Regions from separate parts of the Paenibacillus sp. P36 genome, predicted to be linked through region 1. Evidence: riboswitches for the same ligand, from Rfam matches in the RefSeq annotation. Region 1 holds a riboswitch; the other holds the start of a gene.

Region 1 (7,836 bases):
ATTTCAAATCAAATATTGGAGAAGGAGCAGAAATTGTTCTGCTCCTTCTCCATGCATGCTGCAAGCTATCGTTCTGTACTATCTTTTTTTATAAGCTCTCATAGCAACGACAATAGCCATTTCTCTTGTCACTTCTTCACCAGGTTGGAAGCGATTATTCCAACCCGTCATTAACTCGTTAGCCATTATGGTCTGAACGCTGGATTTAGCCCAATCGGATACTTGCTCCATGTCTTCAATACCAGAATCCTGATCTGCTTTTGAAAGTGATAGAGCATTCGCGATAATAACTGCCATCTGTTCACGAGTAAGCTTCTCATTTGGATAGAAATGCTCGGCGTCATACCCTGAGATTATGCCGGCTTGATAAGCCGTATTCACGTAAGGGTAGTACCAGTCATTCTGAGCAACATCTTGAAATTGAATCGCATTCTCTTTCTTGATCTCTAGACCAAGCACATTGACCAGGATTTTGGTGAATTCTGATCTTGTAATGGCAGCTTGTGGAGAGAATTTACCTTCGTTGCCTTCGATAAACTTTTTCTGCGATGCCTCGCTGATTGCGTCAACGGCCCAAGGTGAGACGGAATTTGAATCTGTATAAAGTTTCTTCCAATCAAATACCGGTGTCGTTTCGGTATCCTTGGCACCTACTGTGTAAGATAGGAAGCTTGTGAAGTGATTCGTTCTAATGATCAAATCATTATCTTTCACATAGGCGTAGGTGATCTTCTCCTTGCCTTTTGTCGCTTCCATGCCTTTTTCATCTGATTCGTACCGTTCAATAGGTGTAAACGTATTTCCTTCGACAAACCCGGCAAGCTCGTCTTTCGCTCCTGTTATTACAAAAGTGAGCGGTTTATCAAACTGTACGGATTCGTTTCCATTCCCCATCGCAAAGGCATGCGTGAGTTTCAGCACATTTTTGCCGATATCTTTAATGCTGCCTTTCACAAGGTTCTGGAGATTGGCATCCTCGCGATTTAATGAAGTCAAAACTTCAATTTTTGGATTACCTGATTTCAACGCTGTTCCTTTATCGATCGTAAGAGAGATATCGCCTTTTACCGCTTTAATCAATGGAATACTGTCTTTAACCGTCTCTAAGTTGAAAAATACTTTGTGATTCACATTAGGAATGTTAACGGTGATTAACTCTTTATTTTTCAGGTCATCTGAAATAGTTAACGTGTAATCTTGTGCAAGTTCCGAAGGAATGTTAATGATCGGCTTCTGCCCTGTCGGATTACCAACGATCGGACCTGCCGATGAATTATCACCTACATCTTTTCCAAGATTCGTTGTATAACGCCACTCCACGATATCCCCATTTTTAAGCACATACGAGCTTGCACCGTATCCTGGATAGGCTCCGTTCACATTGTACATCCATCCACTGCCGTCGCCGTGGTCGAATTCGCCATCCCCGTCAATGGATTGAACATATATACTTCCGTAATCTTCATTCCATAAAGCGCTGTAGTTGATTCCGCGTGTTTTGAGAACTCTTTCTAACACGCTCCATGCCGTATCATCAGTCTTCAGTTCTACGCTAGTTTCAGAAACGACATAACCTTTATTAATTGTAAGCTTATCTACTGATAGCGTTACATACTTTGTTGCTGGCGGAGTAGTGCCCCCACCGCCATTCCCTGGACCAGTAGTAACATCGCTCGTAGTAAAAGCGACAAAATCTGTAAAATGCTTCGTTTTAATGATAAGGTCATTGCCACTATCGTACGCATACTCATTTTTACCACTAGCCAATCCCTCAGCGTCGCTCGAGAACCTCTCGATTGATTTCGTTGATCCATTCTGAATATAGGCAGCTTCTTTGCCTTTCATACCCGCTATAACCAGAGTTACAAATTGATCAAATTCTATGCGATCATTGCCCCCGAGGGTAATCGCATGATACACCGTATCGAGCTTCTTCGCGCTGGAAATTACCGTATTCAACGCATTTTTCAATGTAGCATCCGATGTATCGTTGGTAGTGATCAGTTCCAATGCGGATGATTGACCGCTGGTAATCTGGGCGCCTGCTGGAATAACAACAGATAGATCGCCTTTGACTGCCTCAATTCTGGGCAAACTTGTTCCTGTTGGCAAATCCAATCGGACTTTTGAATGACTATCTTTTGGAATTTCCACTGTAACTAATTTATTTGCATCTGCACTCGTTATGGGAATGAGATAGTTCTGATTATCAGATGGAATAACTACTTTAGGCTGATCACCGCTCGGTAGGGGCACTTGAATGGGTGCCGGGTCCTCCAACCCAGGCAGTGATTTGGTGAAGTCATACAACCGTTCTCCATGGCCTTCTTTAAAAATCTTATAGGCTGCTAGCGCTTGAAGTGCTTGTTCCGTCGCCATTGCATCCGATCGAAGTTGCATTGTATGCGAGAAGCTTCCATCTGGCAAACGGAACTTGAATAACTTGTCAAGTAAATTAACACCATTTTTTGCATACTTCGCACTTGCTGGATCTATGTTATTCGAGGTTAGCGCAATAATGGCTTGAGAGACACTTTCGCTGCTATCCACTCCATATGAAAGATAGCCCCCATTGGATTGTTGGTTCAGAGACAACCAATTTGCTGCTTTTGTAAGGGTGTCTGCCTGAACTACAGCTTGATTGTCCGCATACGGAGCTAAAGCAGTAAAGGTCATCGCAGTAATATCAGGATCACTTTTACCAGTGCCTAAAGCAAAGCCTCCGTCTTGATTTTGTTTAGAAATAATTTGATTGATAATTTTTTGCCTTGTCCATTCGGCATTATCCGGTACAGAATAATTTTTGGAATCAAGTGCCAGCAGAGCATAAACTAAACCATTAATGCCTTGGGCGGTCATTTTGCTGTGATTGTACAATTTCTCAATCAAGTTAAAACCTTCAACGTGGGATGCGTCACCACCAGTAACCGTTATACCAAGGATCGACCGTTCAAGATCAGTAACTAAGTTAAAATCTCCTTTGGAACTTGAAACACTATTGGCTAGTTTTTGATAATACGTATAGGGAAGCTTATTACCCGTGCGTGCTAAACCTATCGCGCTCCAGTCTGAGCTTACCCCGCTTGGTTTGGTGAGGAAATACTTAGAAGCAGCGTTAATTGCCGCTTGAATTTCACCTGCTGAAGGCTGACCGCCGGACGGGTCATTGGGATCCACTGGAACTGTTGCTGTGACTAAGTTTTGAAAGGCTGCATTTATTTTGGCTAATGCACTATCAACATGATATTGAATAGCATTGATATTTGCGGAAACTGCTTTTGCAAGTGTTAAGCTATTTTGCAGTACAAGCCAGCTTGCATCTGTATAGTTGCTCTTTTGCAAAGCATCAAGCTCAGTTATTTTTGCATTCAGTGCCGTTTTATTGGCTGTTGTTGTTATATCTTGCTCATAATCATCTGTGTAAACAAGTGAAATGATGTCACCGTTATTTAATTTGTAATCCGCGATGCCAACAAGGGCAAATTGGCCATTGACCAAGTACATCCAGCCACTTTTGGTACCACCATCACCTGTGTCCAAATCGCCTATTTTTGTGATGTAATTTCCGCTTGCATTAACAACGGGGATCTGTTTCTCAGCTAATACTTTTTGAATCGCAAATGCAGCTGATGAGCCTTCTTCAACAACTGTGTCTGTTTTAGCTAAGTTAACGATTTTTCCAGCTGTTGCGCTGAAACCATTTACGATGACAGATACCGTAATATTACCCGGTGTTGTTGGCGGATTCTCATCCAAGTAATTATCCGTATAGCGAAGCACGATATCGGCGTTATGGTCTAATATGTAGCTGGCAATTCCGACATCTGGATCAACGCCATCAACGGAATACATCCAGCCGCTGTAAGGTCCCCCATCGAAGGCAGCCAAATTTCCAACCTTTGAAATATAGGCGCCATTTTCATTGACAAAGGAAATACCCGCTTCATTTAATACCTTCTCAATCACGTAAGCTGCCGTATGACCTGGCTCAATATTTACGGTTGTTTTCGGTAAAGTGACACTTTTACCAGCAGCAGCACTAGTGCCGTTCAAAGTGAATGAAACAGCAATCGTTTGTGGATCCGTAGGTGTCGTGACTAAGTTTTGAAAGGCTGCATTTATTTTGGCTAACGCGCTATCTGCATGATATTGAATTGCATTGGTATTTGCAGATACTGCTTTTGCGAATGTTAAGCTGCTTTGCAATACAAGCCAGCTCGCATCTGTATAGTTGCCCTGCTGCAAAGCATTAAGTTCAGCAATTTTTGCATCCAGTGCCGTTTTATTGGCTGTTGTTGTTATATCTTGCTCATAGTCATCTGTGTAAACAAGTGAGATAACGTCACTGCTTTTTAATTTGTAATCCGCGATGCCAACATCGGCAAATTGCCCGTTGACCAAATACATCCAACCACTCTTGGTACCACCATCACCTGTAGCCAAATCGCCTATTTTCGTGATGTAATTCCCGCTTGCATTAACAACGGAGATCTGATTTGCATCTAGTACTTTCTGAATCGCAGCTGCAGCTGTTGAGCCATCTTCAACAACAGTGTCTGTTTTAGCTAAGTTAACGATTTTTCCAGCTGTTGCGCTGAAACCATTTATGATGACAGAAACCGTTATAGGAGGAGCATTATTTTGCAGGCCTTGCACGGCTGCTAGCAAATTAGCTAACGTGACGTCAACCTGATCTTGGATTGCCGTACTGTCGGCCGCCACTTGTTTGGCTGCTGCCAAACTATTTTGCAGCGCTTGCCAACTCGTGTCTGAATAATTACCTTTTGTCATGCTCTCAACATCAGTAATCGAGGCATTCAACGCCGTTTTATTGGCCTCTTTTATAATACTCAAGTAGTAAATCTTAGGGGTATTTATGCCTTCTTGAGCAATAACTCTAACGATCTTAGCCTTATTTGCGCTCAATGTAATTTCTTTGTCAATTAATGCACCTGAAGTACCGCTTTTATTATTGACGAAAATTTGGCTTGCTGTGCCGTTAGCCGTAACCTTAATTTTATCCGCATTGATTCGGATATCCTCATAGACATAAACACCAGAAGTAACGGTAACTTGCTTCGTTACGTCAGCACCAACCCCTGACAATACGATGCTTGAAAGATCGTCAGTTTCATAAACCGCATCATTGACGGATACCTTCTGCAGAGCAGTAACTTCGGCACCTATTTCACCCAGGGCACCACCGTCTATTTGAACTGCATTATAAACCTTAACAAAGCTGACATTCGTTAAATTAACAGGTTTACCAGTACTGTCAACAGCCCAGCTAATATCGATAGGGTCACCTTTGACTGGCGATGTTAGATAGGGATTAGCAGGAACATCATAGGGAGCACTGCCGTTCGCGTGCGTATCGGGATAACCGAAAGCATTTTTTCTAACATTTATTTTCACACCGGAATAAGTATACGATTGGTTGTTAAAATCCGATGGGGCATTGGGGTAATTTGCAGGTATCGGATAATACGCATGTTTATGATAAGCATTGGTTTTTACATCCCCACTGCCTGCCTGATTATCAACCCATGGCACATTGACACCATTAGGGCTTGTAAAATCCGGCTCGGGATTCGTATAAGTAACTCTATAATCCCAAATTGTGCTGTCTTCGTAATGCTCGGATCCAGCAATATAAAACCACGGGCCTGGATTACCTGTCCCATCGTCCTGTGCTACAGCCACACCGGCAGGTTCTTCGTTACCAGCGAAGGCATTTCCAAATACGGTGAAATCCACGCCGTATGGATTTTTGGGATTGTTCTGAATCGGTTCATCAAACTTGTAGACGACGCTTCCTCCAAAAGAACCGAGGGAGACTCCCGTAGAACCGGGCGTATTCGTCCACTTCGAGTTAATATCGCCCGTTCCTCCCCAAGCAGCCTCGTTAACGAATTGCCCCGGTGCTGGCAACCATTCGCGAATTGAGCTTGGGCCTGTTGTACTGGCAAGAGCTTGACTGCTCGGTCCTGCCAAAACCCCTAGCGAAGAAAATAAGAGTACAAAAGACATAAAAAGTGCAATAAACGGCTTTGAAACATAACGATGACTCATTCTTGTCATTCCTCTTTCCTACCAAATTTGGACAACCGCGCAAAAAAGCCACCCTAAAAAACTAGGGTGGCTGTACATCCATTAGTACGCACAAATAACATGTGTCATAGTAAGAATTATGCCTTAGCATAATCTTTTGTTGCTAATTCCCACCCCCAAAGAATTAGTAACATACTATAAATAAAGGCAGGTCTCCTGGCTCATGCGTCATCGCTTCTCTTTCGCCTTCCCAATCTCGTGAACAAGTCAGTGGCATATGAAAGAGTTACTCGGCAATTACAGTGGTGGGACCGCGTCGGCTTTGACCGAACTTCCCTATTAAGCAAGCATCCAAATCGTATGCTTGCACCCTTATTTAGCATATTATATTTTGTCATCGCTAATGTTATATCGTTTATTTCGTTTTGTCTACTTCATAATTTATTTCATAGCTTCGGGACAAGCCTTGTAACTATCTCTAATAAACCGATGATCCTTAATCCATTCGGATACAATCATATAGACATTATCCTTCATATAAGGACTAAATGTTTCATCATTCATAATCTCAACTTGCTGCGGAATCGCATCTACCAGCATGATACCATCCGTCTCAAATCCGCCCGGGAGCGCTCCAAGAACAAGGACCGTGGAAATATAAATATTTTTCACAAATACTAGATGATCATTTTCAAAAATTAGATATTGCCCAATTCTCTCGATCGCATCCAGCTCTCCTCCAGCCTCTTCCTGCATCTCTCTTCGAACCGTTTGAAGAACGGGCTCCCCCTTCTCTCTCTTCCCTCCTGGCAACTCCCACCCCCGGCTGTTATGTCTAACGAGAATCAATTTACCTTGATAGAATGCACAAATCAGGACACAATTTGCTTCTTCAATGAGACATTCCTTGGATAAAATAATCTTTTGATTCTGCAAAGCACCTGGAAATTCATACTTCACTATGCCACCAACTTTTTTTCTAATAATAAAAAAAGTATTTGATCCAAAGATCAAATACTTTGTTCAATTGTAACTTTAGTAGCTCAACCCTGGATATAATGGGAATTGCGCTGTCAGATCACTGACCATTCCCCGTACTTGGTTATGCACAGCTTCGTCCGTAGGATTTTTCAACGTTAACGCCACAATTTTGGCAATTGTTTTCATAGATTCTTGATCCATGCCACGGGCGGTAACAGCTGGAGTTCCGATCCGGACTCCGCTTGTAACCATCGGTTTCGCAGGGTCGAAAGGAATCGCATTTTTGTTTACCGTTACGCCTACTTCATCCAGCAAATGTTCCGCCTCTTTACCAGTGATGCCCAGACTGCGCAAGTCGATCAGCATCAGATGGTTATCTGTGCCTCCGGATACAAGATTGACACCTTCGGCCAAAAGCTCTTCTGATAACGTTTTGGCGTTGAGAACAACATTTTGAGCGTACGTTTTAAAATCTTGTTGAAGCGCTTCGCCAAAAGCAACGGCTTTAGCGGCAATAATATGCATCAGCGGTCCGCCTTGCGTTCCGGGGAATACCGCTTTATCAATCGCTGCAGCCCAAGGCTTGCGGCAAAGAATCATACCGCCGCGGGGACCGCGAAGCGTTTTATGCGTAGTTGTAGTTACAAAATGAGCGTGCGGCACAGGACTAGGGTGCAACCCTGCCGCAACTAACCCGGCAATATGAGCCATGTCCACAAAGAACAGAGCTCCTACATCATTAGCTATCTCACCTAATGCTTCAAAATCAATAATGCGTGCATATGCGCTGGCACCAGCTACAAT
Region 2 (7,836 bases), 4.3 Mb from region 1:
TCATGATTTTATACAGTCATATACAAATGAATGCATAACAACCGGTGCTCAGAACCAAGTGGACTGGAATCAGCTGGAGTCTCAGAATGTGATTTCTGTGTATGACGATAATACGCTTGTCGGGATCGGCTGTATGGCCGGAGAACCGAGTATCCATGTGCGGCCTACGTATGAACACCGTGAAATTGAACATACCGTTGCTAAATTGCTGAAAGCTGGCATCTAAACGGGGTGTATAAATAATAAGCTGCCTGGATCAGGCGGCTTTTTGTTATTCTCATGCAGGAAAATTCATTTATACACAAATTATCTGAAAATTTGATGAGCGGAGTAATTGAATTAGGACAGCAATTCATTGTAAGATTAAAGGATGAATGAATACGATCACAGAAAGGTTGGTTAACCATGGATGCTTTGAAGCTTAAAATTCTCGAATTACTGAAAGAAGACGCCCGCCGGAGTGCGGAACTCATCGCCACAATGTTAGGAACGGCGGAGGACGAGGTGGCGCGAGCGATAAGCGAGATGGAAGCGGATAAGGTCATCGTCAAGTACGCGACAGTTGTTAACTGGAGCAAGGTAGATGACGAAAAGGTTACCGCCCTGATTGAAGTGCAAATTACGCCTGAACGCGGACGCGGGTTCGACGCTATTGCGGAACGGATCTATTTATATCCAGAGGTCAAATCTGTCTATCTCATGTCTGGCGCTTATGATTTACTTGTAGAGGTTGAAGGTCATTCGCTTAAACAAGTCGCTTCTTTTGTTTCTAACAAGCTATCGCCAATTGATCGCGTGCTTTCAACCAAAACGAATTTTATCTTGAAAAAATACAAACAAGACGGCATCATTTTCGAGGATCAGGCTGATGATCATCGGATGCTTGTCTCTCCGTAAGGAAGAGGTAAAGCCATGATCAAAAATGAGACAATCGTAGAGCCGAACAAAGTGAAATCGATGCAGGGCTACCTTGCTCCTGCCGTACGTGAAATGAAGCCTTCAGGTATTCGGAAGTTTTTTGATCTAGTAAGCAACAGCAAGGATGATATTATTTCCCTTGGTGTGGGGGAGCCGGATTTTTCAACCCCTTGGCACGTTCGTGAAGCAGCCGTTTACTCTTTGGAGCGCGGCAGAACGAAATATACGCCAAACTCAGGGATTCCTGAGCTTCGCGAAGCGATTGCGGATTATTTGTACACATCCTTTAAAGTGAAATATGAGCCGTCGAATGAAGTCCTTGTGACCGTCGGAGGCAGTGAAGCCATTGATTTGGCTCTGCGTGCTTTGATTACGCCGGGGGATGAGATTCTGATTCCAGAACCTTGCTACATCTCCTATTCGCCTATTACGAGTATTAGCGGCGGCGTTCCAGTCGGAATCGAAACATTCGCGAAGGATCAGTTCAAACTGACAGAGAAGGCGCTTCGTGATGCCATTACGCCACGCTCCAAAATTTTAATTCTATGTTATCCAAGCAATCCTACTGGCGGCATTATGACTTATGAGGACTGGCTGCCAATTGCCAAAGTTGTGGAAGAGAACGATCTAATTGTGATTTCGGATGAAATTTATGCGGAATTGACCTATGGGCAGAAGCATGTAAGTTTTGCAGCTGTTCCGGGCATGAAGGATCGGACAATTCTAGTTAGCGGCTTTTCCAAAGCATTTGCGATGACTGGCTGGAGAATGGGATATGCATGCGGTCACCGAGAGTTGATCTCCGCAATGACCAAAATTCACCAGTATACGGTGATGTGCGCACCTGTGATGGGTCAAGTAGCTGCACATGAGGCTTTGACAAATGGTTTGGAAGAGAAAGACCGTATGATAGAGTCTTACAATCAACGCAGGCGCCTGGTCGTCAAAGGGTTCCGCGATATTGGACTGGAGTGTCATGAACCGCAGGGTGCTTTCTACGCCTTCCCGAGCGTTGTTGCCACAGGACTTACTTCAGACGAATTTGCCCAGCGGCTTTTATTCGAAGCTAAGGTTGCTGCTGTACCAGGAGATGTGTTCGGCTTAGGTGGGGAAGGTTTCTTACGCTGCTCTTATGCCTATAGTGTATCTCAACTGAATGAAGCTTTAGAGAGAATTGGAAAATTTCTAAGAAATTTGTGATTCAAACTGAAAAATCTATGTTAATTATTCATGAAAACTGGTATTCTTGTAGTAAGGAGGGATGAGCATGGCTTTCATGGAATACCAACTATCAACCTATCGAAAACATCTGCAAATTAATGAACAAGATTTCGAACAACGTTGGTTGACTAAGCGTGCTAAGAAACGTAACTCCCTAAACTTATTAGAAGAAGAGATTCATTCTCTGCGACGCAGGTTAGAACAGATGGTTCTGGACGGAGAAGAAATGACATCCGAATCTGTCGTGGAACTCAGTACGATACTTGATCTCAAAATAAATGAATATATGAATAATTGGAAGAAAAGTCGGTGAAAGCCGACTTTTCTCGCGACTATCGATATATTTAGATTCGTATACGGAGGTACTCTTACATCATGAAATTGAAATTTCTAATGGTCATGCTAGTGTCAGCACTTATGGTGATAGTTGCGGGTTGTGGAGGACCAAAGCCGGATGTTTCTATCTTTGTCATGGGTCAAAATGGATTTCCAAGTGATGCAGGTGAGAAGCTAGAGGCATCTTTGAAAACGAAGATCGGCGAGACTCCTACCGTTAAGCTGAATACTTCTCCCATTTTCTCCATGGAAAAAATGATCGTTGAATTGGCGGCAGGCGGAAACGGCATCTTCATCCTGGCGGATGACCAATTTAAAACATTAAGCAATCAAGCAGGGTTCGTTTCTCTGGACGAGACGATTAACCCTTCGGATTATCCGGACGGTGTTATCGAAATTGCGGAAGAGGGCAAGCCTGCCGAAAAGCATCTGTATGGAATTCCGCTCTCAGGCAACAAGTGGATGAAGGAGCAAGGCTTCGAAGGAAAAGGACTTATTGCTTTCATTCCTGTCAATGCCCCGAAAATGGAGGAAGCTAAGCAAGTACTCAAGGTTATTGCACAAAAGTAGCAAGAAGTCTATAATCGACAATTAGATTGATAGTCAAATATGCAGCCATTGGTGCCGGCAACGAATTCACATATGAATTTCATTGTCGCTTAAAAGGGAAGCCGGTTGAAGTCCGGCGCGGTCCCGCCACTGTAATCCGGAAGAGAAGTATTGCCGGGGAGCCAGGATACCTGCCATGGTGCCGTTACGACATCCTTCGAGGAAAAGGATCGCTTTAAATCAGGAAGCAACGGATTCGTTGCTGAGCACCGCGATTTATCGTCCCCTTTGTTCCTTAGGAACAGAGGGGTTTTTTATTTGGGATTTATCGAAATCACAGGTTTCAGAGAGAGGGGTTACACCATGCAAATGAAAAAGAACGGGATCAAGAGGGCACTCCTCTTATCGGTTGCTTTAGCGACAGCGGTTAGCTTAGCGGCTTGTGGTAAGCAAGAAGCGGAAATTACCAGTCCATCTAAGCTTGGCGGAGAGTCAACGACGGCGCCTACTCCTGCTGCAACAACAGCTGCGACATCCAAAAAGACGGCGTATCCGCTGAAAATTAAAGATGCAACGGGGAAAGAATTCACTTTTGACAAGGCGCCGGAGCGGATCGCATCGGTTTCTCCTGCAGAAACGGAAGCACTTTTTGCACTTGGATTGGATGATAAGATTGTTGGCGTCTCCGATTTCGATGATTATCCGGAAGCAGCGAAGTCCAAGCCCAAATTGGGAAGTATCACGAAGCCGAACCAGGAAGCTTTGATTGCGACTAATGCGAATATTGTCTTTACAGGTGTCTCGATGAAAGCGGACACGGTTGAAAAACTGCGGGAATCGAACATCAATGTGTTTAAAGTGGAACCCAAGACGTTGGATGATGCGATTGCAAACATTGAAACCTATGGTTTGATTACAGATCGTCAGGAACAAGCTGAGAAAATCGTCACCAAGATGAAAGCGGATCGTAAGAAGGTTGTCGATGCCGTGAAAGATGTAAAGCAGGAAAACAAGAAAAAAGTATACATAGAATTTAGTCCGGGCTGGACCGTCGGCAGCGGCGAATTTATGGATGAGCTGATCAAACTTTCGGGCGGCATTAATGTAGCTGGCGACGGTAAAGGCTGGTATCAAATCAGCGAAGAGAAAATTATCGCACAAAACCCGGCTGTTATTCTCTTTGCGAATGGTGTCGTAGATACCAAAAGCAAAATGTCGCTTGATGAAATTATTCGCACACGAAGCGGTTGGGATGCTATTGAAGCTGTAAAGAACAAACAGGTAATCGGTCTTGACCAGAACCTGCTGAGCCGTCCGGGACCGAGATTGACCGATGGACTGCTGGAAATGGCGAAAGGCATTTATCCTGAACTGGTGAAATAAATGAAAAAAAACTAATGCTATGGGGAGGAGTAGGGGGTATACTCCTTCTTCTTTCTATTCTGGCAAGTTTATCGCTGGGAACAGCTAATCTCCCAGTACTCCAAATTGCAGGCATCCTAGGGAAGCATATTCCTTGGGCTGGCGACTATATCGACGTCACTTGGCAGCAGTCTGCGGAGCAAATCATAAATAAGGTTCGTTTGCCTCGCGTATTGCTGGGGATTCTGGTAGGGGCCTCTCTCTCCGTTGCCGGAGCTGCTTTCCAGGGCGTGCTGCGCAATCCGCTTGCAGATCCATACGCACTTGGGGTTTCTTCAGGCGCTTCGGTCGGGGCGGCGTTTTTAATCTATTTTGGTCTGCAGATGGCTTTGTTCGGGCAATGGTCGGTTCCGATTGTTGCTTTTGTAACGGGACTTATTTCCCTTTTCCTTGTGCTTAAGCTGGCTCAGATCGATGGCAAGCTGAAGATGGAGACGCTTATTTTGTCCGGCGTTGTCATGCAGGCTTTTCTTGGCGCGATTGTTTCCTTTATGGTTTCGATTTCTAAGCAGGTCATTAATGAAATTGTTTTTTGGTTAATGGGCAGTTTGGCGATGCGGGGCTGGCCGTACATAACGATTATTTCGCCATATTTAGTCATAGGTTTAGTAATACTGCTTAGTTATGCAAGATCATTGAATTTGCTTGCGTTGGGAGAGCGGCAGGCTTCCCATTTGGGAGTAAATGTAGAACGCACGAAGCTGATTGTGCTAATTGTTGCTACATTTATTACGGCGGCAGCTGTCTCTGTAGCAGGTGTTATCGGCTTCGTAGGGCTCATCATTCCGCACTTGGTTCGTCTGATCGTCGGTCCGGACTATCGTCTTATTATTCCTTTGTCCGCGATTGGCGGCGGTATCTATGTCTTGTGGGCGGACACGCTCGCTCGTACCTTGCTAAGTCCGACGGAGATTCCGCTTGGTGTTATCACAGCGTTTTTGGGGGCGCCATTTTTTGCCTATTTGCTACATAAGGATAAGAAAACGTTAAGAGGTTGAAAACGATGATTAAAGTGCAGCAGCTTTCCCAAAGCTTTCATGAACGGCCGGTACTTGAAAATATAAGCTTTGAGGTTCAACATGGTGAGTTTTTTGGGATTATTGGGCCAAATGGCAGCGGGAAATCGACGTTACTACGCCTTCTTTCCGGGATTGATCCGGTTAAAAATGGCTCGGTAGAGCTGGATGGTCGACTGGCGTCGGCCTATTCACGAAAGGAACTGGCCAGATGGCTGGCCGTTTTGCAGCAGGATGCACTGCCGCCGGTTGGATTCACGATTCGCGAAGTCGTGGAGATGGGCCGTTATCCTTTTCAAAATTGGCTTGGCGAGGATACCGTGGAAGCGGAGCAACTCATCGAGGCGATTATTCGGAAACTGCAGTTGGAACCGCTTGTTGAACGAACGATTGAGCGTCTCAGCGGCGGCGAGAGGCAGCGGGTCGCGCTTGCAAAAGTCATGGCTCAGCAACCTCGTTTGCTTATGTTGGATGAGCCTACAACCTTTTTGGATATTGGGTATCAAGTACAGATGATGGATTATATTCGTGAATGGCAGCGCGAGTCGCAGTTAACCGTAGTGGCGGTTCTGCATGACTTGAATTTGGCCGCGCAATACTGTACACGGTTAATGGTGATACATAACGGAGAATTGGCAGCGATTGGAACACCCGATGAGATTATTACAAGCAAATTAATTACAGAGGTCTATGGAACTGAACCTATTGTTCTGCAGCACCCAACGAACCAAGCACCACAGATTTTATTGCAGCCGGGAAAATAATGAACTTGGTAACGGAGGAATGGATGATGAGTAATTTGCAAACGATGATCAGTGCAATTGAGCCTATTCATGCAGATGTGGTGAAGCAGGCGAATGATCATTTGAATCAATTGACCAAACCGCAGGGGAGCTTAGGCAAACTGGAAGATATTGCGCGACAAGTTGCCGGGATTACCGGTGAAGTGAAGCCGTTGTTTGATAAAAAAGCGGTCATTGTCATGGCAGGCGACCATGGTGTTTGTGAAGAAGGCATTAGCGCGTTCCCAGCGGAAGTCACGCCGCAGATGGTGCTGAACTTCCTTCATGGCGGTGCAGCGGTTAATGTGCTGGCCAGACATGCAGGAGCAGATGTTGTTTGCGTCGATATGGGGGTTAACGCGGATCTGGAGCATCCGAACCTCGTTTCACGCAAGGTAAGAAAAGGTTCACGCAACATGGCGCGCGAAGCAGCGCTTACGTTAGAAGAAACCGTACAAGCGATTGAGGCGGGCATTGAGTTAGTGGATGACCTGGCTCAGAAGGGTTATCGTCTTTTTGCGACCGGTGAGATGGGGATCGGCAACACAACGGCTAGCGCGGCGATTTTATGCGCATTGGGCGGTGTGGATGCTGAAATATCCGTAGGCCGCGGAACGGGTATTGACGACGCGAAATGGCTGCATAAGCGGTCGGTTGTCAACAAGGCGCTCCACGTGAACGGACTTCATCCTGCGAAAGACAACGCGATCAGCACAAGCGGCGACTTCGCGCTTGAAGTGTTAAGCAAGGTCGGCGGATTGGAGATCGCCGGACTGGTTGGCGTGATTCTTGGCGCAGCGAAGAATCGGTGCCCGGTTGTCGTCGACGGCTACATCTCGTCGGCAGCAGCGCTCGTGGCGAGCCGATTAGCCCCGCTAAGCGCGTCCTACATGCTCGCCTCGCACTTATCTCAAGAGCAGGGGCATGCGAAGATGCTTGAGGCTGTGGGCCTCTCTGCGATGCTGCAGATGGATATGCGCCTGGGAGAAGGAACAGGTGCGGTGCTTGCCTTTAACTTGATCGAAGCCGCAGGCAAGATCATGCGAGAGATGGCGACATTCGAAAGCGCAGGCGTGTCGCGGGAGTAGACAGCCTGAGAAGGAGGCGGAGGCGCCATGGCGGTTTTGGTAACGGGCGGCGCGCGCAGCGGCAAGAGCTCTTTTGCAGAGAAGCTCGCGATGCATGGCAGCGAGCGTGGGATCTATATCGCGACCTCCCACATCTACGATGAGGAAATGAGGGAGCGGGTTCGTCTGCATCAGCAGACGAGGCTCAGTTCGGGGTATCCATGGGATACCCGGGAGGAGCCGTTTCGGCTGTGCGAGCTCTTGCAGCAGCTGGACGAGAGCGGCGAGGAAGCGGTTGTTCTGGTTGATTGCTTAACACTCTGGTTAAGCAACTGGCTGCTCCAGTATGAAGGCGAGCAGGACGCTTCCACTTTGGTAATGAAGCAGGTTGAACAACTGGTGAAAACAGTGTCAGGTTACCGTGGACGTGGACAGCTCATCATGGTAACGAATGAAGTCGGAGACGGCATTGTGCCGGAATACCCGCTTGGCCGCAGCTTTCGCGATTTGGCCGGAAGAATGAAC

Evidence for each region. Region 1 has a riboswitch for cobalamin ahead of ACKTT9_RS26720 (DUF4430 domain-containing protein). Riboswitches for the same ligand answer to the same signal wherever they lie in the genome.
Region 2: it holds a riboswitch for cobalamin, as region 1 does, so the genes downstream of both, ACKTT9_RS07350 (ABC transporter substrate-binding protein) here and ACKTT9_RS26720 (DUF4430 domain-containing protein) in region 1, are expected to answer to the same signal.

What each region holds. Positions count from the first base shown of each region.
Region 1 is NZ_AP038372.1:5,974,632-5,982,467, forward strand. It holds gene ACKTT9_RS26720 (DUF4430 domain-containing protein) at 79-6,072, opposite strand; cobalamin riboswitch at 6,240-6,440, opposite strand; gene ACKTT9_RS26725 (NUDIX domain-containing protein) at 6,493-7,011, opposite strand; gene glyA (serine hydroxymethyltransferase) at 7,087-7,836, opposite strand, start outside.
Region 2 is NZ_AP038372.1:1,569,218-1,577,053, forward strand. It holds gene ACKTT9_RS07325 (hypothetical protein) at 1-226, shown strand, start outside; gene ACKTT9_RS07330 (Lrp/AsnC family transcriptional regulator) at 406-897, shown strand; gene ACKTT9_RS07335 (aminotransferase class I/II-fold pyridoxal phosphate-dependent enzyme) at 913-2,118, shown strand; gene ACKTT9_RS07340 (aspartyl-phosphate phosphatase Spo0E family protein) at 2,186-2,452, shown strand; gene ACKTT9_RS07345 (hypothetical protein) at 2,515-3,045, shown strand; cobalamin riboswitch at 3,078-3,238, shown strand; gene ACKTT9_RS07350 (ABC transporter substrate-binding protein) at 3,388-4,407, shown strand; gene ACKTT9_RS07355 (FecCD family ABC transporter permease) at 4,422-5,444, shown strand; gene ACKTT9_RS07360 (heme ABC transporter ATP-binding protein) at 5,450-6,226, shown strand; gene cobT (nicotinate-nucleotide--dimethylbenzimidazole phosphoribosyltransferase) at 6,250-7,332, shown strand; gene cobU (bifunctional adenosylcobinamide kinase/adenosylcobinamide-phosphate guanylyltransferase) at 7,360-7,836, shown strand, end outside.